3 regions of the Staphylococcus warneri genome follow, and region 2 is predicted to be linked to each of the others. Evidence: predicted binding sites of a transcription regulator. Region 2 holds the regulator's gene; each other region holds the start of a gene.
What was found. Region 2 encodes Rex, which represses fermentation and respiration genes when NADH is low (regulators of the CRP and FNR family bind a similar motif). Its sites were predicted from a motif close to TTGTGAAATATTTCACAA; they were not measured.
Positions count from the first base shown of each region.

Region 1: EL082_RS02295 (nitrate/nitrite transporter) is a predicted target of Rex. The motif match lies at 1,174-1,191, and genes of this name have one in related genera.
Region 3: qoxA (cytochrome aa3 quinol oxidase subunit II) is a predicted target of Rex. The motif match lies at 3,899-3,916, and genes of this name have one in related genera.

Region 1 is NZ_LR134269.1:504,232-512,561, forward strand. Features, by position in the region: gene nreB (nitrate respiration regulation sensor histidine kinase NreB) at 1-129, shown strand, start outside; gene nreC (nitrate respiration regulation response regulator NreC) at 152-805, shown strand; gene EL082_RS02295 (nitrate/nitrite transporter) at 1,298-2,449, shown strand; gene EL082_RS02300 (Hsp20/alpha crystallin family protein) at 2,503-2,919, opposite strand; gene EL082_RS02305 (MarR family winged helix-turn-helix transcriptional regulator) at 3,158-3,604, opposite strand; gene EL082_RS02310 (nitroreductase family protein) at 3,769-4,398, shown strand; gene EL082_RS02315 (DUF3139 domain-containing protein) at 4,527-4,892, shown strand; gene EL082_RS02320 (cation:dicarboxylate symporter family transporter) at 5,142-6,419, shown strand; gene EL082_RS02325 (DUF4889 domain-containing protein) at 6,708-7,052, opposite strand; gene EL082_RS02330 (pyridoxamine 5'-phosphate oxidase family protein) at 7,415-7,837, opposite strand; gene rsp (AraC family transcriptional regulator Rsp) at 7,914-8,330, opposite strand, start outside.
Region 2 is NZ_LR134269.1:839,543-847,872, forward strand. Features, by position in the region: gene abc-f (ribosomal protection-like ABC-F family protein) at 1-1,762, opposite strand, end outside; gene EL082_RS04080 (redox-sensing transcriptional repressor Rex) at 2,021-2,665, shown strand; gene EL082_RS04085 (hypothetical protein) at 2,692-2,997, shown strand; gene EL082_RS04090 (YeeE/YedE family protein) at 3,168-4,256, shown strand; gene EL082_RS04095 (sulfurtransferase TusA family protein) at 4,269-4,493, shown strand; gene EL082_RS04100 (LacI family DNA-binding transcriptional regulator) at 4,634-5,584, shown strand; gene EL082_RS04105 (sucrose-6-phosphate hydrolase) at 5,885-7,369, shown strand; gene EL082_RS04110 (carbohydrate kinase family protein) at 7,366-8,322, shown strand.
Region 3 is NZ_LR134269.1:1,752,237-1,760,566, reverse strand. Features, by position in the region: gene qoxC (cytochrome aa3 quinol oxidase subunit III) at 1-587, opposite strand, end outside; gene qoxB (cytochrome aa3 quinol oxidase subunit I) at 577-2,565, opposite strand; gene qoxA (cytochrome aa3 quinol oxidase subunit II) at 2,565-3,674, opposite strand; gene EL082_RS08585 (DUF5011 domain-containing protein) at 3,960-4,277, opposite strand; gene EL082_RS08580 (globin domain-containing protein) at 4,539-5,684, shown strand; gene folD (bifunctional methylenetetrahydrofolate dehydrogenase/methenyltetrahydrofolate cyclohydrolase FolD) at 5,730-6,587, opposite strand; gene purE (5-(carboxyamino)imidazole ribonucleotide mutase) at 6,786-7,268, shown strand; gene purK (5-(carboxyamino)imidazole ribonucleotide synthase) at 7,216-8,330, shown strand, end outside.

The sequences.
Region 1 (8,330 bases), 340 kb from region 2:
TCCAAGCCAAGAGGATCTGGACTAGGGTTATATGGAATGAAAGAGCGATCAGAACTTGTTGAAGGGAATTTAAACATAGAAACGCATATAGGTAAAGGAACGATTATTACTTTAGAAGTACCACTGTAAATTAATTTTTGGGGGAATAATGTTGAAAATAGTTATTGCCGATGATCATGCAGTTGTTAGAACCGGTTTCTCTATGATATTGAATTATCAAGAGGATATGGAAGTAGTTGCTACCGCTGCTGATGGTGTAGAAGCCTATCAAAAAGTCATGGAGTTTAAACCTGATGTGCTATTAATGGACTTAAGTATGCCACCAGGTGAATCTGGACTTATCGCAACGAGTAAAATTCATGAAAGTTTTCCTGAAACTAAGATTTTAATCTTAACGATGTATGATGATGAAGAGTATTTATTTCATGTATTGAGGAACGGTGCGAAAGGTTATATTTTGAAAAACGCACCTGATGAACAACTATTGCTTGCTATTAGAACGGTTTATAATGGTGAGACATATGTGGATATGAAATTAACAACCTCATTAGTCAATGAATTTGTAAACAGTAGTAATCAGGAATATACAGATACATCAGATCCATTCAAAGTGTTATCCAAAAGGGAATTAGAGATATTGCCATTAATAGCAAAAGGCTACGGTAATAAAGAAATAGCAGAAAAACTATTTGTATCAGTGAAAACAGTAGAAGCACATAAAACACACATTATGAACAAACTAGAATTAAAATCAAAACCAGAACTCGTAGAATACGCCATGAAAAAGAAACTATTAGAATTTTAGAGCCCCTTATCGCTATAGCGATTAGGGGCTCTTATGCCTTAGCGAAGCTAAGGCGAACCGAAGAGAATGATCGCTATAGCGATTAGGGGCTCTAATGCATTTAAAGAAGTACTTCCATTTTAATGGTTAGTACTTCTTACGCAGTAGTGAAAGCTACTGTGATCCTTAAAAGTACTTCCATTTTAATGGTTAGGGGCAGTGGATGACTGGTAAGTTACTACGTGATACTTGTAACTCACCTAGTCATCATGTGCCGGGGAAGAAAGACGAAATGTAAAATTTCTGTTCTTCACCCTCTTACGCAGTAGTGAAAGCTACTGTGATCCTATTAATAGGGGAATTACTTATATAAATAAGGGATTATCCTAATGTTCAGTTTTTCACAAAGTAGATAAAATCAAATTAAGATTAGTTCTATGTTCATTAATACTGCTATTAAAAGGCAGGCCCACATAGTACTAATAAATAAATGAATTCGACGAGGGTGAAAATATGGACAAGACAAAAGGTGGATTTCAACTCACATTACAAACACTTAGCTTAGTGGTTGGTTTTATGGCTTGGAGTATTATTTCTCCATTAATGCCGTTTATTTCTCAAGACATTAAAATATCAGCGGGACAACTATCCATTATTTTAGCAATACCCGTAATTTTAGGATCAATATTACGTGTCCCTTTTGGTTATTTAACTAATATTGTTGGAGCCAAATGGGTGTTTTTCTGTAGCTTTATAGTGCTTTTATTTCCAATTTACTTTTTAGGACAAGCACAATCACCAAAAATGATGATGATATCTGGATTCTTTCTTGGTGTTGGTGGTGCCATCTTCTCTGTAGGTGTTACATCAATTCCAAAATATTTTCCAAAAGATAAAGTAGGATTAGCAAATGGTATCTATGGTATGGGAAATATAGGGACAGCCATTTCATCCTTTTTAGCACCGCCAATTGCAGGGATTATTGGTTGGCAAGCAACGGTTAGAAGTTATTTGGTTATTATTGCTATATTTGCAGTATTAATGTTTATATTTGGGGATAATCGTGAGCCTAAAGTAAAAGTGCCACTAATAGCTCAAATGAAAATCTTATTTAAAAATTATAAACTATACTATACAAGTCTTTGGTACTTTATTACATTTGGTGCGTTTGTAGCCTTTGGACTATTTTTGCCAAACTATCTTGTACAACATTTTGGTATAGATAAAGTAGATGCAGGTATTCGTTCAGGTATATTTATTGCTTTAGCGACTTTCTTGAGACCAGTCAGAGGTATACTAGGTGATAAATTAAATGCAGTTAAAGTTCTGATGGTAGATTTTGTCATTATGATTATAGGTGCATTAATTTTAGGATTTTCTAATCACATCGCATTATTTACCATTGGATGTTTAATGATAAGTGTATGTGCAGGTATTGGTAATGGTCTTATTTTTAAATTAGTACCTTCATATTTTGCGAAAGAAGCTGGATCAGCAAATGGTATTGTATCAATGATGGGGGGGCTTGGTGGCTTTTTCCCACCATTAGTAATCACATATGTTACAGGTATGACTGGTTCAAGTCATTTAGCATTTATCTTTTTAGCTGTTTTTGGACTTATCGCATTAATCACAATGGTTCATTTAAATAAAAAAGAAGCATAAATAAATAACACCCTCATCATGGTTATACCGTGACGAGGGTGTTATATTTTGATTTATAATATAGAAATAGTTGTTGCGTCTTCAGATTCTTGTTGTTGTTTAGGTAAGCGAATGTTTAAGACGCCATCTTCAAATGTTGCTTTGATTAAATCTTTATCTACATCTTCAAATTCAAATCGACGCACAAGTTCTCCGTTAGAGCGTTCATTCAATTGTGCTTGTCCATTATGAGGCTCTAAATACTTATTAGCTTTAATCGTTAATGTATGATGATCAAAAGTTAATGATATATTTTCCTTTTTAACGCCTGCAAGTTCAGCTTCTATTAAATAATGATCGCTTTCATTATATAAATTAGCTGGAAATGCTTGTGTTGAAAACTGATTAAAAACTTGTTTACCTAAGTCTCTAAACATATCAGTAGGGTCATTTTTCAAAAATGAATTATTAAAGAAGTCGTTACTAGGCATACTATTCGCTCCTTTTGATTAACTAAATTTGAATCATATTTAATTGTAAATTCATTATATGTACTGTTTAGGGTGAGGTAAAGTAAAAAGGATTCATGGAGTGATTACTCGTTCTAGAGAATATAGACAAAAGCTTACAATATGAAACATTGGTTCACATAACTTGGATTTACATGAATAAAAGAAAGATATGAATGTTGAGGGAAAGTTTACTTTTGTCTTTTTCTCTATAGAAGTATTACTTTTCCGTGGATTTATCAAAGTTTTTAGAAACAAACATTTGAAGATGGTTGATTAATTCTTTAGCTTCGTTAACGTCGATATCAAATTCGCCAAATACTTTTAATGACACTTCAGATAATGGTTTTTTAATACTTTTACCATGATCTGTCAGTGAAATTTGAAGATTTCTTTCATCTTTTTCTTCACGAGTTCGAACAACGTAATTTTTCTTTTCTAATTTTTTTAGTAATGGTGTTAAAGTGCCTGAATCTAAGAAAACTCTATCACCTAAAGTTTTGATGTTAAGTTTCTCATCTTCTTCAATCGCCATTAGCACTATATAACCAGTGTACGTGAGTTCGTATTCCTTTAAATAACTAGAATACTTTTTGATTATTTCTTTTGATGAAACATAGAATAAAAAGCATAATTGTTTGCTTAAATAACTATTTTCTACATACATTAAATCACTCCTTGTTAAGCTAACAATATTATGAAGTGTATGACTTGTCAAGTGCCGTTTGAAGTGATATAGGCAAATTGCTTTTCATTTAAAAATTACAAAATTATAATAAAAATTAATTGTTTTGAAATATCAAACGACTTATAAAGAAAGAGGAGAACTTAATGGAAAGAATCTCAAAATTTGATGATGTATTAAAAGGAAGAAAATCTGTAAAAGTATTTGATACTGAATATAAAATTAGTCACGAAGAAATGGATGAAATGATTCAAAAAGCAACTAAGGCACCATCATCCGTAAATATGCAGCCGTGGAGAATAATGGTAGTAGATTCGGATGAAGGTAAAGAAAAAATCTTACCCTCATTTGGGATGAACTCAAGACAAGTGAATACATCGTCCGCGATGATTATTGTTTTTGGTGACTTGAAAAATTATGAAAAAGCTGAACAAATTTATAGTGACGCAGTAAGTAAGAAACATATGACTGAAGAAATTAAAGATAAAATGTTAAGTTGGGTCCTTCCTCATTATAAAGGGTTATCTAGAGAAGGTATGAAAGATATCGTCAATATTGATAGTAGTTTAATGGCTATGCAATTCATGCTTGTAGCTAAATCTCATGGCTATGATACGAATCCAATCGGTGGATTTGATAAAGCTAATATTGCAGACGTGTTAGGTTTAGATAGTGAGCGTTTTGTACCTGTGGTAGCTATTGCAGTAGGTAAAGGTGCACAAGAAGCACATGACTCAGTACGTTTACCACTTGAAGATGTTAGACAATATCTATAATAAACTTGAACAAAATTTTTAAGTGCAAAATTCAGATAAGAATATTTTGTTACAAAAGTTTTATAAGACTTTAAAAATGTATGCTTTTCGTTCATACTAATTAAGATAAGGCAAAAGGAGTCTATAAAATGAGTAGGAAACAGAAATTAATTAGAATCGCTATTATATTAATCATTTCATTAGTTTTAGCATTTGCATTTTTCTTCGCACTTAAAACATATCAAGGCCATAAAAATATTGAAATGGTCGATAGTTATCTTAAAGAACATCATTTAAAAGATAAGATAAAAAAAGAAGAAACTTTGTATAGCGCTAAAAAAGGTGTCTATTATAAGGAAGTTATTTATAAAGACGAGCCTAAAGTAACTTATGTCATACAGCCGATAAGTACAAGAAAAGGTATCTTTGCAGAAGGTTTTGATACTGAAACTAAGAAAAGTTTAAAAAGTGCCAAACACAATTACTTTAATAAAAATTATAAACCTTCAAATTAATCTAAATAATTTTAGGTTATCGATTGAAAAAATCGGTAACCTTTTTTTCTTATTGTGTAAGTTTGATATTAGGCTAGAATTATGATTATAACAATGAAAGTGAAAAAAATAACCGTAGTAAAATACTCTGGTTTCACAATTATTTAGAAATTTCAACACAATTATTTGTATTTGTTATTTAAAAAATTATAGCTATTTTTAAGTTATCTGATATAATTAAGTGATGTCAGATGAAGGGGAGTTTGCAATATGGCTCTATTCAAGAGAAAAATTAGCCTTCCAGTGCAAGTATTAATTGCGTTGGTTCTAGGTGTTGTCGTTGGACTTATATTATATGGAAATGAAGAAGCGGCTAACTACATAAAGCCATTTGGAGACGTCTTTTTAAATTTAATTAAAATGATCGTTATTCCAGTTGTGTTCTGTTCTTTAGCGTTATCTATTTCGAACGTAGGGGAGTCGAAAACCGTAGGTCGCTATGGATGGAAAACAATACTTTACTTTGAGATTATAACAACAATCGCTATTGGTCTTGGGATTATCTTCGGTAACTTGTTTAAACCAGGTTCTGGACTTGATCCATCAAAACTACCAAAGGGCGATATTTCTAAATATCAATCATCTGCACACGCTGCAGAACAATCTACATATGGTAACCATTTTATTGATACCATTGTAAACATTGTACCTACAAACTTTTTTGAAGCTTTAACTAAAGGAGAATTATTACCAATCATCTTCTTTGCTGTATTCTTCGGTTTAGGCTTAGCTGCCATCGGTGAAAAAGCAGAACCAGTTAAATCTTTCTTAAATGGTACATTAGAAGCAGTTTTCTGGATGATTAACAAAATTTTAAAATTAGCACCATTAGGTGTCTTTGCATTTATTTGTACAACAATTATTACATTTGGTGCATCAGCTTTACTTCCTCTACTTAAACTTGTATTAGTTGTCGTCTTCGCGATGGTATTCTTTGTAGTTGTAGTATTAGGAATTGTAGCAAGAATGTGTGGCATAAGTATTTTCTCAATTATGAAAATACTAAAAAGTGAAATTCTTTTAGCCTTTTCAACATCAAGCTCAGAAGCTGTATTACCAGTAATGATGAAAAAGATGGAAAAATTTGGTTCACCAAAAGAAATTACATCATTTGTTATACCAATTGGATATACATTTAACTTAGACGGTTCAGCATTGTATCAGTCAATCGCTGCTTTATTCGTCGCACAAATGTATGGTATGCATTTAACGTTAACAGAACAAATTGTGTTAATGTTAACATTAATGCTTACATCAAAAGGTATGGCGGCAGTTCCAGGTACTTCAATCGTTGTTTTATTAACAACATTAGGTGCAATGGGATTACCAGCTCAAGGACTTGCATTAATCATAGGAGTTGACCGTTTATTAGACATGGTACGTACAGTCGTTAACGTTATGGGTAACGCTTTATCAACTGTAGTTATCGCAAAATGGGAAAACTTATATGATAAGAAACAAGGCCAAGAGTATTTAAAATCACTATAAAATAACAAATCTGACATTTTTAGAGCCCCTTATCGCATTAGCGATTAGGGGCTCTTATGCATTAGCGCAAGCTAAGGCGAACCGAAGAAGAAAATCGCATTAGCGATTAGGGGCCCTTATGCATTTAAAGAAGTACTTCCATTTTAATGGTTAGTACTTCTTACGCAGTAGCGCAAGCTACTGTGATCCTTAAACGTACTTCCATTTTAATGGTTAGACTTATGAGAATACGACAAATATATATACAAAGAAAAGGAAGCAAGTCATCAGGACTTGCTTCCTTTTTAACTACATATGCATATGTCCCATATCATGGATTTGAGTCATTAATCCGTGAGGTACATCATCATGATCTACTTTTTTCACTTTTGCAATTTTGCCAGTTTTTTCATTTTTAGTAATCATAACGAAATCTTCTTTTTTAACAGATACTTTTGCATCTGAAGGAAGTTTAACATTCTTTTCAATTTTTTCGTCTTTTTCACTAATCATTTTATCAATTGTAGTATCATTTTTCATAACACCATAGTATGTTTCTTTCTTGCCACCAGCCATCATTACGACAACTAAAACAATACATACAATTAACATAATTGCGATAAGACCAAAACCAAGTCCTTTTTTACTCTTCATTTTATATATTCTCCTTTAGTATTGTTGTTTTCTATTTCATTTATACAGAAAATTAGAGTAATTTGCAATTAAATTCAAAATATAAGTGTTTATTATTAATTGAAAAATTCATAAAATATACGTATTTGTGGTTCATTAACGTAAAAATATTGACAAATAAGTATTTGAGCTTCCATTGGTGTGCGTATTAAGTCATGTGATTCCTTTTTTACATAAGCACTTCATTAAATGAGTTTAGTGGCATGGATTAAATTACATGTGTAAACCTCATAATAAATATAAAAGAAGCACAAAAATGATTCTAAACTTTAAATCATCTTTGTGCTATTATTTTGGAATTGTGTCCCAAACTCACATTATAATTATAATTCAATTGTGAAAGGTGTATCTAAATCTTTGTCATTCATAAGTTTGATAGACTTAGGCGTTACTTTTAATACACATAATTCAGGATCTTTATTAGAATCAAAGAATGATTTATCTTGCGTTTCCCATAACCAATCAATGACTTTTTGATCTTTGACAACTTCAATCGTTGCATCAATTTCAACAAAACTGTGATTAGTTGTTTCATTATAACCTAATAAAATGTACGCATAAGGATTATCTTCAATTTCTTCAACTTTAATTGAGTTGACATTTGTCTTAGTATAAAGCGTTAATTCATCATTATAAAACACCATATATCTACTATTAGGTTTGTTATTATAAGCTGTAGATAGTACACCTACTTTAGAATGATCTAATACTTTTTCAATCGCTTCAGTTGCTTTTTGATTATCCAATATAATCATCTCCTTAATGATAACTATAACCATAAATCATCATTGTTAAACTTTAGCCATAGTTATATTTAAATCATTAATTGGGTTTAATACAGATATACTTCACTTCGTCGTGTTTTAAAATGATCTTGATGTCTTGATTATCAAGTTCTAGGAGTGATAATTCAGTTTTAGGATGATTAGAACGGTCTAATTGTTCAATCATCTCCTTATCAAGAAACAGTTGTTGTCTGTTTTGAGGTAATAAATTATCAATAGTGCCATGTTCATTATTTAACGTTTGGACTGTAATTAATGAATTTGCTTTTAAGTTATTTTTTAATATGAATTCTAGATGTGTAACAGATAAATAGCGATCGTTGATTTTATTAAATAAAATAAAATGATAATTGCCATCTTTTCGACTCATGATGTAATTATTAGAAATTTGAATAGGTTCATCCACAAATGCATGTGCCATTTTATAAATGTGAATGAGGGGTAGTGCATTACC
Region 2 (8,330 bases):
CTTCACGTTGCTCGATTTCACGTTCTATTTTGCGTTGTTCGCGACGACGTTGTTTTTGATTTTCATATGATGATGTCGATCTCTGTTTGGTGCTTGGGTTATTTGTAGACTCAATTTCACTTTCCGCTTTAGCTTTTAGAGCAGCAGCTTCTTCTGTTTTTTCAATATAATATTGGTAGTCACCAAGATACATTTTGCCACCATCATGATCTAAGTCAAATACTTTATTGGCTAATTGATTGATGAAATATCTATCATGGGATACAAATATTATAGTACCTGCAAAATGCTCTAAAGCTTGTTCTAACATTTCTTTTGAATCTATGTCGAGGTGATTGGTAGGCTCATCTAAAATAAGTACATTATCACGTTGTAACATTAACAAGGCTAGTTGTAGTCTTGCTTTTTCACCACCTGATAAATCATTGATGATTTTTTTGACATCGTCTTGTACGAATAAAAAGCGTCCTAATACTGCTCGAATATCTTTTTCGTTCATATTTGGATATTGGTCCCACACATAATCTAGAATGGTTTTATTTGATTTGAATTCAGCTTGTTTTTGATCATAGTAACCAATTTTCAAATTAGCACCAAATGTGACTTCGCCACCGAGTTGACGTTGTCTTTGAGCAATGGTTTTAATCAAAGTGGTTTTACCGACACCATTTGGCCCTATAATTGCAATGTGATCGCCTTTGGATACTTCCATATTAATAGGTTTAGTAATAGGGGTATCATCATAACCAATTTCTAATTGTTTGATATGCATGACGTCATTTCCGGTATTTCTATCAAATCCAAACTGGATATTGGCACTTCTTGCATCAATCATAGGTTTATCTATACGTTGAATTTTTTCTAGGGTTTTACGACGACTTTTTGCCATGCCACTTGTTGAAGCTCTTGTAATATTTTTTTCTACAAATGTTTCTAATCTTTTAATTTCTTCCTGTTGTTTTTCATATTCTTGCATACGTTTTTCATAATATTTATCTCTTTGTTGAATAAATTGTTCATAATTACCAATATATCGTTTGACGCTACCTAAAGCGACGTCATAAACTTGTGTAACGATTTTGTCTAAGAAATATCTATCATGACTGATAATGACAATTGCACCTTTAAAGTAGCGTAAATAATCCTCTAACCATTTTGTGGTTTCTAAATCAAGATGGTTGGTAGGTTCATCAAGTAATAATAAATCTGGTTCATTTAACAACATTTGTGCCAGTGATAATCTTGTTTTTTGACCACCACTGAAGTCATTAATAGGTTTATTAAAGTCATCTTCATTAAAATTCAACCCATGAAGAACTGTTTTAATTTTACTATCATATTGATAACCTTCTAGTTGCTCAAATTGATTTGATAAAGATTCATATTTTTCCATATGTGCTTGATAAGTAGGGGTATCATACGCATCTGCATGTGCAGCTAACCAATCGGTTTCTTGTTTGATTAATAATTCCATATTTTTTATATGTTCAAATGGTTTTGACATTTCCTCAAATACAGTGGCGTTAGAGTCTAGTGTCATTTGTTGTGTCAAATAGCCCATCTTAAGATTTTTAATCTTTGAAATATGACCACTATCATAATCTTCAACGCCAGCAATGATTTTCATAAGTGTTGATTTACCGGCACCATTTCGTCCAACAACACCTATACGTTCGCCTGTTTTTACTTCAAAATCAACGTTAGTAAAGATATCTTCACCAACGAACGATTTAGAGATGTCATTAAGTTGTAAAAGTATCATCCGACTTCACCTTTCTAAATATGCGATATCATTATAAACTATACATATAGTTTGATATGTTTAAATATTTGTTTATCATATTAATATTTATTTTACAGTATTAAGCTGTGTCTTGAAACTAGGATATTTATTTTTAAATTTTATTAATGTATAATTAGCAAGTATTCATTGTAAACAATTATTTGGATTTTTATTGTTGCAAACATATATACATAAAATTAAATTGAAACCGTTTAGTGTCGAAGGGAGACAAATAAAATGGCAAGTAACGTTAAAATTCCTCGAGCAACTTTAAAACGTTTACCGTTATATTATAGATTTGTTAGTAATCTAAAAACTAAAGGTATTGACCGTGTTAATTCTAAAGCTATTAGCGAAGCATTACAAATAGATTCAGCTACGATTCGTAGAGATTTTTCATATTTTGGCGAATTAGGTAAAAAAGGTTATGGCTATAATATAGATAGTTTAATTGAATTTTTTAAAGCTGAAATTAGTGGTAGTAATGATATTAAAATTGCAATTGTTGGTGTAGGTAACTTAGGTCGAGCATTATTAACATATAACTTTTCAATTCACGATGAAATGACAATTACAGAAGCATTTGATGTGAATCAAGATGTCATCGGTGAACAAGTAGGCCGTGTAGTTGTTAAAGATAGCAAGACTTTAAAACAAACGTTATCAAAACAAGATATTGATGTAGTCATTCTCACTACTCCTGAACATGTTGCTCAAAGTGTTACAGACGAACTTGTTGAATCTGGTATTAAAGGAATTATGAATTTTACGCCAGCAAGAGTAAGTACACCAAATGATGTTCAAGTACATCATATTGATTTAGGTATTGAATTACAGTCCTTACTATTCTTTATGAGAAATTATGATGAATCAATGAAATAGCATATTGGTCATTAGGGGGACTCTTTATGAATGGTAAATTTTTGATTCAAGTAAGTTGTATGTATAAAGCTCATTTACCTACATTGATATACATTCCCGGACAATTGGTTTTGAACGAGCATACACTAATATTCAAGTCATATTATACAAATCATAATCCTTTAAATTTAGATATTGATGTAAAAAAAATAATTCGTTACCAAGTACGTAAGGGATTACTAGGACATAAATTATTTATTTATTATAACCAAACTTGGTATAAATTCAGTCATTTTAAATCAAAAGACATACAAACGTTAGTTCATCATATAAATGAAATACAAGCGCTTTAAAATAGCGATATTTAATAGTACATCTTAAAGAGGTGTACTATTTTTTAGTAAAGTGAAAACTACATTCAATAAAGATATGCATTGGGAGAACTAATTTAGATAGTGAACTTGAAATATAACACTTTATCCTGTAAAATAACTTAGTATTTATATCGGAAAAGGGTGAAAATATGGTTTGGATGATTATAAGCGGTTTGATTGTCGGTGTACTATTAGGATTCGTAATGCAACGAACTCGCTTTTGTTTAGCAGGCGGTTTTAGAGATATGTATGTACAAAAAAGTAATAAAATGTTTTATGCTTTGCTTGTTGCGATTACAGTTCAAAGTATTGGTTTATTCATTTTAACAAGTTTAGGCTTAGTTAATGTTCCAGCACATACATTTCCAATTGTTGGTACAGTTATCGGTTCTTTTGTCTTTGGCATAGGTATCGTATTAGCAGGCGGTTGTGCTACTGGAACATATTATAGAGCAGGAGAAGGTTTAATAGGTAGTTGGATTGCACTTATTTTATATGCATTAACAAGTGCTATGACTAAGACAGGTATTTTATCACCAGTTCTAAAAGTAATTAACCAACCTACAAATGAAAATGCTAGTATGGCAGATACATTGCATATTCCAAATTGGATTTTAGTCATTCTTATAACGATTATTACTTTAATATTGGTGACTAAAACACTTAAAAAACCTAAAGTAGCAGTTCCTAAATTAAAACAAAAGTATACAGGTTTAAGACATTATTTATTTGAAAGAAGGTATCATCCATTTGTAGCAGCAATTGCAGTTGGATTAATCGCATTATTAGCTTGGCCAATGAGTAGTTCTACTGGTAGAGATTATGGATTAGGAATTACGACGCCTTCAGCAAATATTGTTAATTTCTTAATTACTGGAAATACTCAACTCATTGATTGGGGCGCATTTTTAGTTGTAGGTATATTCCTTGGTTCCTACATTGCTGCTAAAGGTTCAAAAGAATTCAAATGGCGTTTACCAGATAAGAAAACAATTAGAAATAGTGCAATAGGTGGTATTTTAATGGGCTTTGGAGCCTCTGTTGCAGGTGGTTGCTCAATCGGTAACGGTTTAGTTGAAACGGCAACAATGAGTTGGCAAGGTTGGATTGGCTTAGGTTCAATGATTCTAGGTGTATGGTTTATGAGTTACTTTATTTTTATTAAACCTATGAAACAATTACAACAATCGACTAAAAAACAACAAACAACAGTTAAACAACAAACGCAAACGACGTAAGGAGGATTTATAATGGTATATGAATTAGGTACAGTTGGGATGGTTTGTCCTTTCCCATTAATTGAAGCACAAAAGAAAATGACTGAATTAGATCTTGGCGATGAATTAAAAATTGATTTTGATTGTACACAGGCAACTGAGGCAATCCCTAATTGGGCGGCAGAAAATGGTTACCCTGTTACTAATTATGAACAACTCGGTGATGCATCTTGGACAATTACTGTTCAAAAAGCGTAAAGTACTGATAAATATAGACAGAGCATCCTACATAGGGTGCTCTTTTTCATTTCAAAGAACTAGAAAATAGTATTTAAAGCGATTACATGTATGATAGAATAAATATAAGTTTTCCAAAATATGATGGGTGAGTAACTTTTATGAAAAATATATCGGATATCGCAAAATTAGCAGGTGTATCTAAAAGTACAGTTTCTAGGTATTTAAATAATGGATCTGTAAGTCAAAAGACGCGTATAAAATTAAGTAGAATTATTAATGAACATGACTACCAACCGAATCAGTTTGCACAAAGTCTAAGAGCGACTCAAACACGTATTATAGGTGCAATTATTCCAAGGATGAACTCTTACGCTGTTGATGAAACAGTCAAAGGTATAGTAGATCAATGCCAACGACATAACTATCAATTACTACTAAACTACACTGGTTTACATATGGATGCGGAAATAGAAGCAATTGAAACTTTATCTCGAAGTAAAGTGGATGCAATCATTTTAATGGCAACCGATATTACTAATAAACACTTGGAAGTAATTGATAAAGCTAATGTACCTGTCATTATAGTTGGACAAGAATACCCTGGATTACATAGCATCACGCATGATGATTATCAAGCAGGATTAAAAGTGGGTGAGTGGGTAGGTCAAAACCAACCACAACGTGTTGTATTTTTTAGTGTTACTGAGAAAGACATTGCAGTGGGTGTACATAGAAGAAATGGATTAGTCGACGGCTTATCAAAATATCAAATTGAACCAGATATATTTGAAACCTCTTTTAAATATGAAGAAGCATTACAAGACATTGAACAAACGTTAACAAAGATCAATGATGCTGACGTCATTATAGGTGCGACCGATGCGATTGCATTGGCTATTCATAAATATAGTTTTAATTCAGATCAATTATTAAAACCAACAATGATTCATGGATTTGGTGGAGACCCTATGACACAAATAGTTTCACCAATTATTCGAACGATACAGTTTAATTATTTTGAAGCGGGACAACGTGCCATGCTTGAAGTTAGACAATTGATAAAGGGTGAAGCTATTGAAGAAACCATTGTGATACCAGTGAAATTATGAAGAATATATTCAAATTATATGGAACCGATACCAGTAGAAATGATAAAATAGAAGCATCATTCTTACCGGCTCAAGTAGCCCAAGTATAAAGGATTTCGATGAGGAATTCTAAAGACAATGCAAGTTGGGGAAGACAATGATAAAGACATACATTTTTAGAAACGCATATGACTTAGCATATAGTTTCGACTTTTGTTTAATATTTATAATTGAACAAAATTACATGTATAAGTGGCACTTTATTATGAATAAACTTAACCCCATATACTTAAAAGATTACTATAAAATAGGGGGATATGAATGACTGAATGGACTAAAGAAGAACGCTATCAACGAATAGAAGATGCTGATAGCGATAAATTACTAAATTTAAAACAACAAGTAAAACTATCTCCGTATAGACAAACTTTTCATATTCAACCAGAAACGGGTTTATTAAATGATCCCAACGGTTTAATTTATTTTGATGGAAAATATTATGTGTCACATCAATGGTTCCCTTTAGGTGCGGTACATGGTTTAAAGTATTGGTTTAATTATACAAGTGACGATTTGGTTCATTTCGAACCACAAGGTGTGATACTAAGTCCAGATACTAAATTCGATAGTCATGGCGTTTATAGCGGAAGTGCTTTTGAATATCAGGGCCATTTATATTATATGTACACTGGAAATCACCGTGATCATGCATGGCAAAGACATTCATCCCAAATGATTGCTAGAATGAAAGCTGACGGATCAGTAGAGAAATTTCCTAAACCTGTCATTAGCCAACAACCGGAAGGCTATACAAGTCATTTTAGAGATCCAAAAGTATTTCAAGTTGAGGATCAATTTTATGCGATTTTAGGTGCGCAAACTATGGATGAATTTGGTAGATTATTATTATATCGTTCGAAAGATATTGTGAATTGGCATTTCCAAGGAGAAATTAAAACATCATTAAATCAGTTTGGTTATATGTGGGAGTGTCCTGATTACTTTGAACTAGATGGCCATGATGTCATCATGTTTTGTCCACAAGGTCTTGATAGTGATGAAGATAAGTATCGTAATATTTATCAATCTGGCTATATTATGGGTGATTTAAATCTAGATACGTTAGAATTTGATCATCAATCATTTTTAGAATTGGACAGAGGTTTTGATTTTTATGCGCCACAAACATTTCTCGACCAAAATGGTCAACGTATCTTAATTGGTTGGATGGGATTACCAGACACAACATATCCTACAGATGAAGAAGGTTGGGCACATTGTTTAACTATTCCAAGAGTATTAAATATTGAAAATGGTAAGTTGAAACAAAGACCTATTCAAAGCTTAGAAAAATTAAGATATAACAAAGAAACAGCTTTAGGTTACGCTAATAAATTTACAACCAAGTTACATCCATATGAGGGTAAACAATACGAATTAATCATTGATATTTTGGAAAATGATGCATCTGAAATTTATTTTGAGTTAAGAACATCAAGATATCAATCGACAATGATTTCATATAATAAAAGAGACAATAAAGTGACACTTGATCGAACTGATAGCGGTGTATTACCAGGCAATGTAGAAGGCACAACACGTAGTACAAAACTGGATTCAACCTTAACACAATTACGAATCTTTGTTGATACCTCTAGTATAGAGATTTTTTGTAATGACGGTGAACGTGTCTTAACATCAAGAATATTCCCTTCAGAGGAAGCAACTGGTATTAAGACTTCGACAGAATCAGGACAAGTCTATCTACAATTTACAAAATATAAGTTGAAAGGTGATCTTTCATGAGACGTTTATTCGCAATAGGTGAAGCGTTAATAGATTTTATGCCAACAGTAACTGATACTGCACTTAAAGACGTTGAACAATTTTCTCGTCAAGTAGGAGGTGCACCTTGCAACGTTGCTTGTACAGTTCAAAAGTTAGGTGCACAAGCTGAAATGATAACGCAACTTGGCAATGATGCATTTGGAGATATTATCGTTGAGACACTGAATCAAATTGGTGTTGGTACTGATTATATTAAGAGAACAGATGAGGCGAATACAGCACTCGCATTTGTAAGTTTAAAGGCAGACGGACAAAGAGACTTTTCATTTTATCGGAAACCATCTGCAGATATGTTATATGAAGCTCAAAATATTGAAGATTTAGACGTGGGTAAGGGTGATGTTTTACATTTCTGCTCGGTTGATTTAGTAGATAGCCCTATGAAACAAGCACATTTGGCAATGGTCGAGAAATTTAATCAACATCAAGGAACCATTGTTTTTGATCCTAATGTTCGCTTACCTTTATGGGATAATAAAGAGGATTGTCGTAACGCTATATTGACATTTATACCTAAAGCACATGTCGTTAAAGTTTCAGATGAAGAAATTGAATTTATTACGAGAGAGCAAGATGAATCTAAAGCGATTGAATCGCTATTTGTAGGCAATGTTGAAGCGGTAATTTATACTCGAGGCGCTAAGGGAGCCTCAATCTATTTGAAAGATGGTACAGTTAAACATCATGAAGGCTTTAAAGTCAAAGCTATCGATACTACTGGTGCTGGAGATGCCTTTATAGGTGCTGTAATAAGCCAAATATTAATACAACAAGATATGGCGATAGAGTCATTATTTAAACAACAGGGTGAATCAATCTTGCAATTTAGTAACCTTGTTGCAGCAAAAGTAACGACAAAATATGGTGCCATTGAAAGTATTCCTACATTAGAAGAAATTGATAACGCGTAATAAAACAA
Region 3 (8,330 bases), 910 kb from region 2:
CCTATCATATATACGGCAGTGAAGATGAAGATCCAAACAACATCTAAGAAGTGCCAGTATAAACTTACTATAAATAATTTTGGAGCATTATATGAATCCAAACCACGAGTACCAATTTGAATTAATAAACAAATAATCCAAACAATACCAACTGAAACGTGACAACCATGAGTTCCTAAAAGAATAAAGAAACTAGACCAGAAGGAACCAATAGTAGGGTTAACACCTTCAGTTGCATAATGTGCGAATTCGTAGATTTCGAAACCTACGAATACAAGCCCTAGTAGTACAGTAAGAATCATCCAAAACATCATTAAGTTTTGTTTTTCTTTACGCATGTAGTAAATTGCAATACCACATGTATATGAACTTAATAATAACGCAAATGTCATTATTAAAACTAATGGTAATTCAAATAATTCTGTAGTCATCTTGCCAGCGTAATCGCCACCGTGTTGCAAAGTTAATAACGTTGCGAATAGGGTACCGAATAACGCGAATTCGGCTGTAAGGAAAATCCAAAAGCCAAGTTTATTTAATTCGCCTTCATGCGTACGTGAATCGATTGTATTAGTATCATGACTCATGACTTACAGCCTCCCTTTCTTTAATTCGTGCTTCTCTTAAACGAGCCTCAGTTTCAGCTACTTCAGAAGCAGGGATATGGTAACCGTGGTCGATTTGGAAACTTCTCCAAATCATAGTACCAAAGATACCTGCTAAGCAGATAGCCGCTGGAATGATTGTTTCAAAGATTAAGAAGAAACCACCAATTGTGAAGAAGATACCCATCCAGAAACCAACTGGAGTGTCATTTGGCATATGAATATCTTTGTAATTATGGTTGTCTAAATAATGACGACCATGTTCCTTCATATCTACAAATGTATCATAGTCATTCCAATTTGGAGTGACAGCAAAGTTGTATTTAGGTGGAATTGCTGAAGCAGTAGTCCACTCTAATGTACGACCAAGGCCATCCCAGTTATCGCCTGTAGCTTCACGTGGCGCTTTAATGTGACTGTAAACAATGCTTACCACTAAGAATAAGAAACCAATTGCCATTAATAAAGCACCGATAGTTGAAATGAAGTTCAATAAGAACCAACCATCAGAAGGCATATAAGTGTATAAACGACGTGGCATACCATCTAATCCAAGGATGAATTGTGGTAAGAAACAAACGTTAAATCCGATCATGAAGAACCAGAAGCACCATTTGTTTAACGTTTCGTTTAATTTGTAGCCCATCATTTTTGGATACCAGAAGATTAAACCAGCTAAGCAGGCAAATACTACACCAGTAACCAATGTATAGTGGAAGTGAGCTACTAAGAAATAAGTGTTGTGATATTGATAGTCAGCTGATGCCATCGCTAACATTACACCAGTAACCCCACCTAATAGGAAGTTAGGGATGAATGCTAATGAGAATAACATCGGTGACTCAAAAGTAATTCGACCTTTATACAATGTTAATAGCCAGTTGAATAGCTTAACGCCGGTAGGTACACCGATTAACATTGTTGAAATTGAGAAGAATGAGTTGATTAAAGCACCATTACCCATTGTGAAGAAATGGTGAACCCAAACTAAGAAACTTAAGAACGCGATACCAGCAGTTGCCCAGACCATGCTTTGATGACCGAACAAGCGTTTACGCGCAAATGTTGGAATAATTTCAGAGTAAATACCAAATGCAGGTAAGATAACGATATATACTTCAGGGTGCCCCCATACCCAGAAGAAGTTCGCCCATAACATAGGCATACCGCCATCTGCAACTGTAAAGAATGCTGTTCCAAACACTCTATCTACTGTCATTAAAGCTAAAGCCACTGTTAATACAGGGAAAGCTAAGATAACGATTAAAGTAGTAATGAATGTTGTTACAGTAAACATTGGCATTTGCATAAACTTCATTGTTGGTGTTTTACATCTTAAGATTGTTACAAAGAAGTTGATACCGGTCATTAAAGTACCTAAACCGGAGATTTGAATTGCAACTAGATAGTAGTTAACACCTGGACCAGGACTAAATTCACCAGCAAGTGGTGCATAGTTTGTCCAACCAGCAGCTGGTGATCCACCTATGATAAATGATAGGTTGAATAAAATCATACCAGCAAAGAATAGCCAGAAACTTACGTTGTTCATTACAGGGAAGGCAACATCACGTGCACCAATTTGTAAAGGAACAACAATATTCCATAAACCAAAGATAAATGGCATAGCCATGAATATAATCATGATAACGCCGTGCGTACTGAAAATTTCATTGTAGTGATTTGATTCCAAGAATTTGTTATCTGGAATAGTTAATTGCGTACGAATAAGTAACGCGTCAATACCACCACGGACGAACATTAATACGGCACAGATTAAATACATAACACCGATTTTTTTATGGTCTACGGATGTGAACCATTCTTTATAAAGATATTTCCATAATTTGAAATACGTAATTACCGCTATAAGGCCGATAACTAAGAATGGCGCACCAATTTGTGCCATTGTAATCATCCAGTTACCTTTAACGATTAATTGATCCCATGGAAAATTCATTAATGTCCACCTCCATGATCATCTTTTTTAGACGGACTATCGTCTTTTGCTTCTTTGGAAATTTTTTCCATTTCCTTAGAATTGTGTTTTTCTTTCTTCTTGAATTCATTGTCGTATTTTTCATTGTTGCCAAGAATCATTGGTGTCATACCATGACGTTTGTAGTTAGCGTTTGAAATAGTAACCTTACGTGCTGGTTTCACTGGTTTATCTTTTACATCTTTATAAAGATCTTTTTCGTCAACGAAGTTAGGATCTTTCTGAACGTAGTTATAACGTTTGTATGCGTAGAAGATATACTCAGGATCAGCTGCAGGGTCAACGAACGCCATATGAGTACCATTAAACGTTAATTCTTTGTTAGGTGTGCTTGGTAAGATTTGTTTATCAAATGTATCTTGATCTAACGTTTTCTTACTTTGAGCTTTTTTCACCCATTTGTTGAAATCACTTTGGCTTACAGAGTTAACATCAAATGTTTGACGTGAGAAACCTTCACCGTTGAAGTTTGAGTTTCTACCTCTGAAAGTACCTGTTTGATCTGCTGTTAATGTCCAATTCATAGTCATACCAGTCATGGCATATTTCTGACCACCTAATTGTGGAATCCAGAAACTTGTCATTGTATCCATAGCTTGTAACTTGAATACGACTGGACGATCTTTAGGAATTGTTAATGTATTAACAGTTTCGATGTGTTGATCTGGGTAGGCAAAGAACCATTTGTAACCAGCGCTTACTGCGTAAACCACAAGTGGGTCCTTGTCTTTTTCTGGTGGTTTTTCATAATCGTATAATGTTTTAACAGTTGGAATTGCTAAAGCAATAACGATAATGATAGGTACCACAAACCAAATTGTTTCAATTAAAGAATTGTGGTGCATCTTACCAGATTCATCATTCTTATTGTAACTATACTTGTAAATAAAGAATGCGAACATAGCAAGAACAACGACAACAATAACAAGCATGAAGATAATTGAATAGATGATCAAGAACTTCTGACTACTTGCTACTGGCCCTTTTGCATTGAAAACTTCAATGTTCGAACAACCACTAAGTAAAATTAGTGTTCCGACCATTAGAAGCAAAGACTTAAATTTTGACACTTTTTTGACCTCCTAATACTACAAATGTAGGGCTTACCACTAATTTTAGTTTATTACACAATATTTACAAGTACCTAAAAGAAAAAAATTATTGATATAAGCAAAAAATTTAAAAAAATTTGAGATATGACGGGGATTGTAAGATTTGTTAAAATTGTGTGTACATTTTGTGAAAAAGGACAAATTTGTGAAATTGCAATAAATAATGCATTTTTAGATAGATAATTTGAAGATATTCAGAAAATAAAAAAAGTTGAGAATTTAATCTCAACTAAATATAAAATATTATTTGACTTTAATATTTCTAATTGAAGTTTTTTGAGCACCGTCTGAATCTGTGACTTTGTATTTAACCTCATATGTACCTGATTTAGTAGTATCAACATCGCCATCTATTTTGATTTTATGTGTTAAATCACCATCTTCTTTATCATAAGCACTTATGCCTTGAAGTAGGTTATAATCTTCACCTTTTTCGATGATGATGTCATTCACGCCTCTTAATTGAGGTTCCGAATTAGTTGTCGCTTCGGCATTTAGATTAGGTGTGACTATAGTAGCAGATACTCCGATTGCTGATAGTGACTGAATTAGTTTGTTCATAAAGTAACCTCCGAATGTTAGTCAACTACGATTTATGTATATCATACGTTAATTTTCAGAATAATACATCATACTATAGTCTTAATATACCTGATTAATTAGATATTTAATACATATAATAAGAAATAAATAATTAAAATTATGTAAATTGAACGTTATGTGAACAATTTAACATTTCTTTGATTAACTACATAGTTAAGGTTTAGAATGACAGTGTAAAAAGTTTTGGTTTTAAATACGAGTTATCCGGGAGTGGAAATAATGTTAAGTGAAAGAGAAAAAGACGTAGTAAAAGAAACAGTACCAGTATTACAAGATAAAGGAGTAGAAATTACTTCGAATTTTTATGCACGCATGTTTAAACAACATCCTGAACTAAAAAACATGTTTAATCAAACAAATCAACAGCGTGGATTACAATCTACTGCATTAGCTCAATCTGTGTTAGCCGCAGCGGTTAATATTGATCATCTTGAAGCTATCCTACCTGTAGTAAAAGAAATCGCTTATAAACATTGCGCTTTACAAGTACCACCAGCAGGATACGATATCGTTGGTGAAAACTTAATTGCAGCAATAAAAGAAGTTGTTGGATTAGATGACGACCATGAAATTATTAAAACATGGAAAAAAGCTTATCAAGAAATTGCAGACATATTCATTTCTGTTGAAAAAGATATCTATAAAGACATGCTATGGGACGGCTTCCAGCCATTTAAAGTTGAAACCATAGAACAAGTCTCTTCTGATATTAAAGCTTTCACAGTCTCTTCGGGTGAATATGATTTAAGTCAGTTTGTACCTGGTCAATATATTACCGTCGATGTAGGTAGTGAAAAAATGCCTTATAGAGCTAAAAGACATTATTCAATTGTAAAAGGCGATAAAAATCATCTTACTTTTGCGGTGAAAAGAGATGTAACTACAGAACATGAAGGTGAAGTATCTACAATTTTACATGATGAATTTCAAGAAGGGGACAATATTAATTTGACAGCTCCTGTAGGGCCATTTCATGTTGTTGAAAAGGGTAAAAGACAGTTGTTCCTAGGATCTGGTATAGGCGTAACGCCACTCGTATCTATGTTTAATGAAGTAGTAAATGACAATGGAGAAGCTCGATTTATACAAGTAACAAATGACATGGACGATGCACCGTTCTCATCATTATTAACTGCTATTGCTAATGAGAACACGCAAGCAACGTATGACTTATACGATAAAAATAAAAACGGCTATATTGGTAGTGAACAATTAAAACAATGGATCGACAATGATACGGAAATTTATGTATGCGGTGGGAAATCATTCATTCAATCAATGATTAAAGCTTTAAAAGAATTAAATATAGATGAATCTAAAATTCATTACGAAACATTTATTCCAAAATTGAGTGTAGCAGTATAAATAGAATAAAAAAGCAGAAGGCCAACGCCTTCTGCTTTTTTATAATTATTCAATACCACGACGCATTTTCTCTGCAAGTAAAGTATTATTCAGTACCATTGTAATTGTTAATGGACCAACACCACCTGGTACAGGTGTAATAGCACTTGCGACTTCTTTTACTTCGTCAAATGCGACGTCACCTTTTAGTTTGCCATTTTCATCTGGAGTATTACCTACATCAATGATAACCGCGCCTTCTTTAACCATATCTTTAGTAACTAATTCAGGTTTTCCAACTGCACTGACAACGATATCAGCTTCTTTAATGAAACTAGCCATGTCTTTAGATCTTGAATGTAGGATTGTCACAGTTGCATTTTGTTGTAGTAATAGTTTAGATACAGGTTGACCTACGATATGACTTCTACCAATTACCACAGCATTTTTTCCTTCAATATCAATGTCAGCATGCTTCAATATTTCCATAATTCCTAATGGTGTACAAGGTACAAAAGTTTGTTCATCAATATATAATTTACCAATATTACTTGGATGGAAGCCATCCACATCTTTTTCTGGATTAATTGCTTCTAATACTTTTTGTTCACTAACTTGCTTTGGAAGAGGTACTTGAACTAGGATGCCACTGACAGAATCATCATTATTTAAGCGTTCTAATTCTGATAATACATCTTCTTCAGAAGTATCTTCGCTTAAATGAACGATTTCGGAAATCATTCCAATTTTTTCTGCTGCTTTCTTTTTAGACCTAACATAACTTTGGCTTGCACCATCGTTACCGACCAATATTACGGATAATTTAGGTGTGTATCCTTTAGATTTAAGTACTTCCACTTGATCTTTTAAACCTTGACGATAATCTTTAGCGATTTGTTTACCATCTAATAATTTTGCTACCACAATATCTCCTCCTATTTTCCAATAACTTAACTTTAACATTAAATTTACATAACTTAATAGCTAAAAGACGTAAATTTAATTAAAATTTCTTATTAAAGTTCGATTTTTGATTGAAAAAGCATTTGATGATTGTTATGCTATATCTGTAATATACAACTTAACGACAAATAAATCCAAAGTTTTGAAAGGGTGTACATCTTGAAAGTAGCAGTCATTATGGGTAGTTCTTCCGATTGGGAAATTATGAGCGAAAGTTGCACAATGCTTGAACAATTTGAAATTCCGTATGAAAAGAAAGTCGTTTCAGCGCATCGTACGCCTCATTTAATGGTAGATTTTGCGAGTCATGCAAGTAACAACGGTTATGATTTAATCATTGCAGGAGCTGGTGGTGCAGCGCATTTACCAGGTATGGTTGCATCGATGACCACATTACCTGTTATTGGTGTTCCTATTGAATCTAAAAGTTTAAAAGGATTGGATTCTCTATTGTCGATTGTACAGATGCCGGGTGGAATTCCAGTAGCGACGACAGCAATCGGTAAAGCAGGGGCTAAAAATGCTGGGATACTAGCTGCAAGAATATTAGGTATAAGTAATTCGTCAGTTCGTGAAAATTTGGAAAATTATGAAAAAACATTGGTACAAAAAGTGGAGGAAATGCAAAATGAACTTCAATAAACTATCATTTGGCTCAACCATAGGCATTATTGGTGGTGGTCAATTAGGTAAGATGATGGCACAATCAGCTCAAAAAATGGGATATAAGGTGATTGTTTTAGATCCAAGTTCTGATTGTCCATGTAGATATGTGGCACATGAATTTATAGAAGCGAATTATGATGACGAACGTGCACTGCATCTTCTAGGTGAAAGTTCGGATGTCATTACTTATGAATTTGAAAATATATCAGCTGAACAACTTAAGACGCTTACTGAAAAATATAATATTCCTCAAGGCTATCAAGCCATACAATTACTTCAAGATCGTTTAACTGAAAAACAAACTTTAGAACAAGCAGGAACACAGATTGTTCCATATACCTCAATTAAACATAAAGATGATTTATCAAAGGCTACTAATACACTTGGCTATCCATTTATTGTTAAAACACGTTTCGGTGGTTATGACGGCAAAGGTCAAATATTAGTTAAATCTGAAGAAGATATTAAAGAAGCTGAAAAATTAGTATCAAATCAGGAATGTGTCGCAGAACAATTTTTAAATATTAAAAAAGAAGTGTCACTTACTGTGACTATCGGTAATCATCAACAAATCACATACTTCCCACTACAAGAAAATGAACATAGAAATCAAATTTTATTCAAAACCATAGTCCCTGCGAGATGTAATCAAATCGAGAATGCTAAACGAGAAGTTGAAAAAATAATAAAAACTGTCCACTTTATAGGAACATTTACAGTTGAGTTTTTCATTGATTGCAATGATCAATTGTATGTTAACGAAATCGCACCTCGACCTCATAATTCTGGACATTATTCAATTGAAGCATGTGATTATTCACAATTTGACACTCATATTTTAGCAGTCACTGGTCAAACCTTGCCTGACAAAATAGAAACACTAAAGCCTGCTGTCATGATGAATTTATTAGGTAAAGATTTAGATTTATTGGAAGATGAATTTGCAGCGCATCCTGAATGGCACGTTCATATTTATGGTAAATCTGAGCGTAAACCAAATAGAAAAATGGGACATATGACTATATTAACGAACCGAAT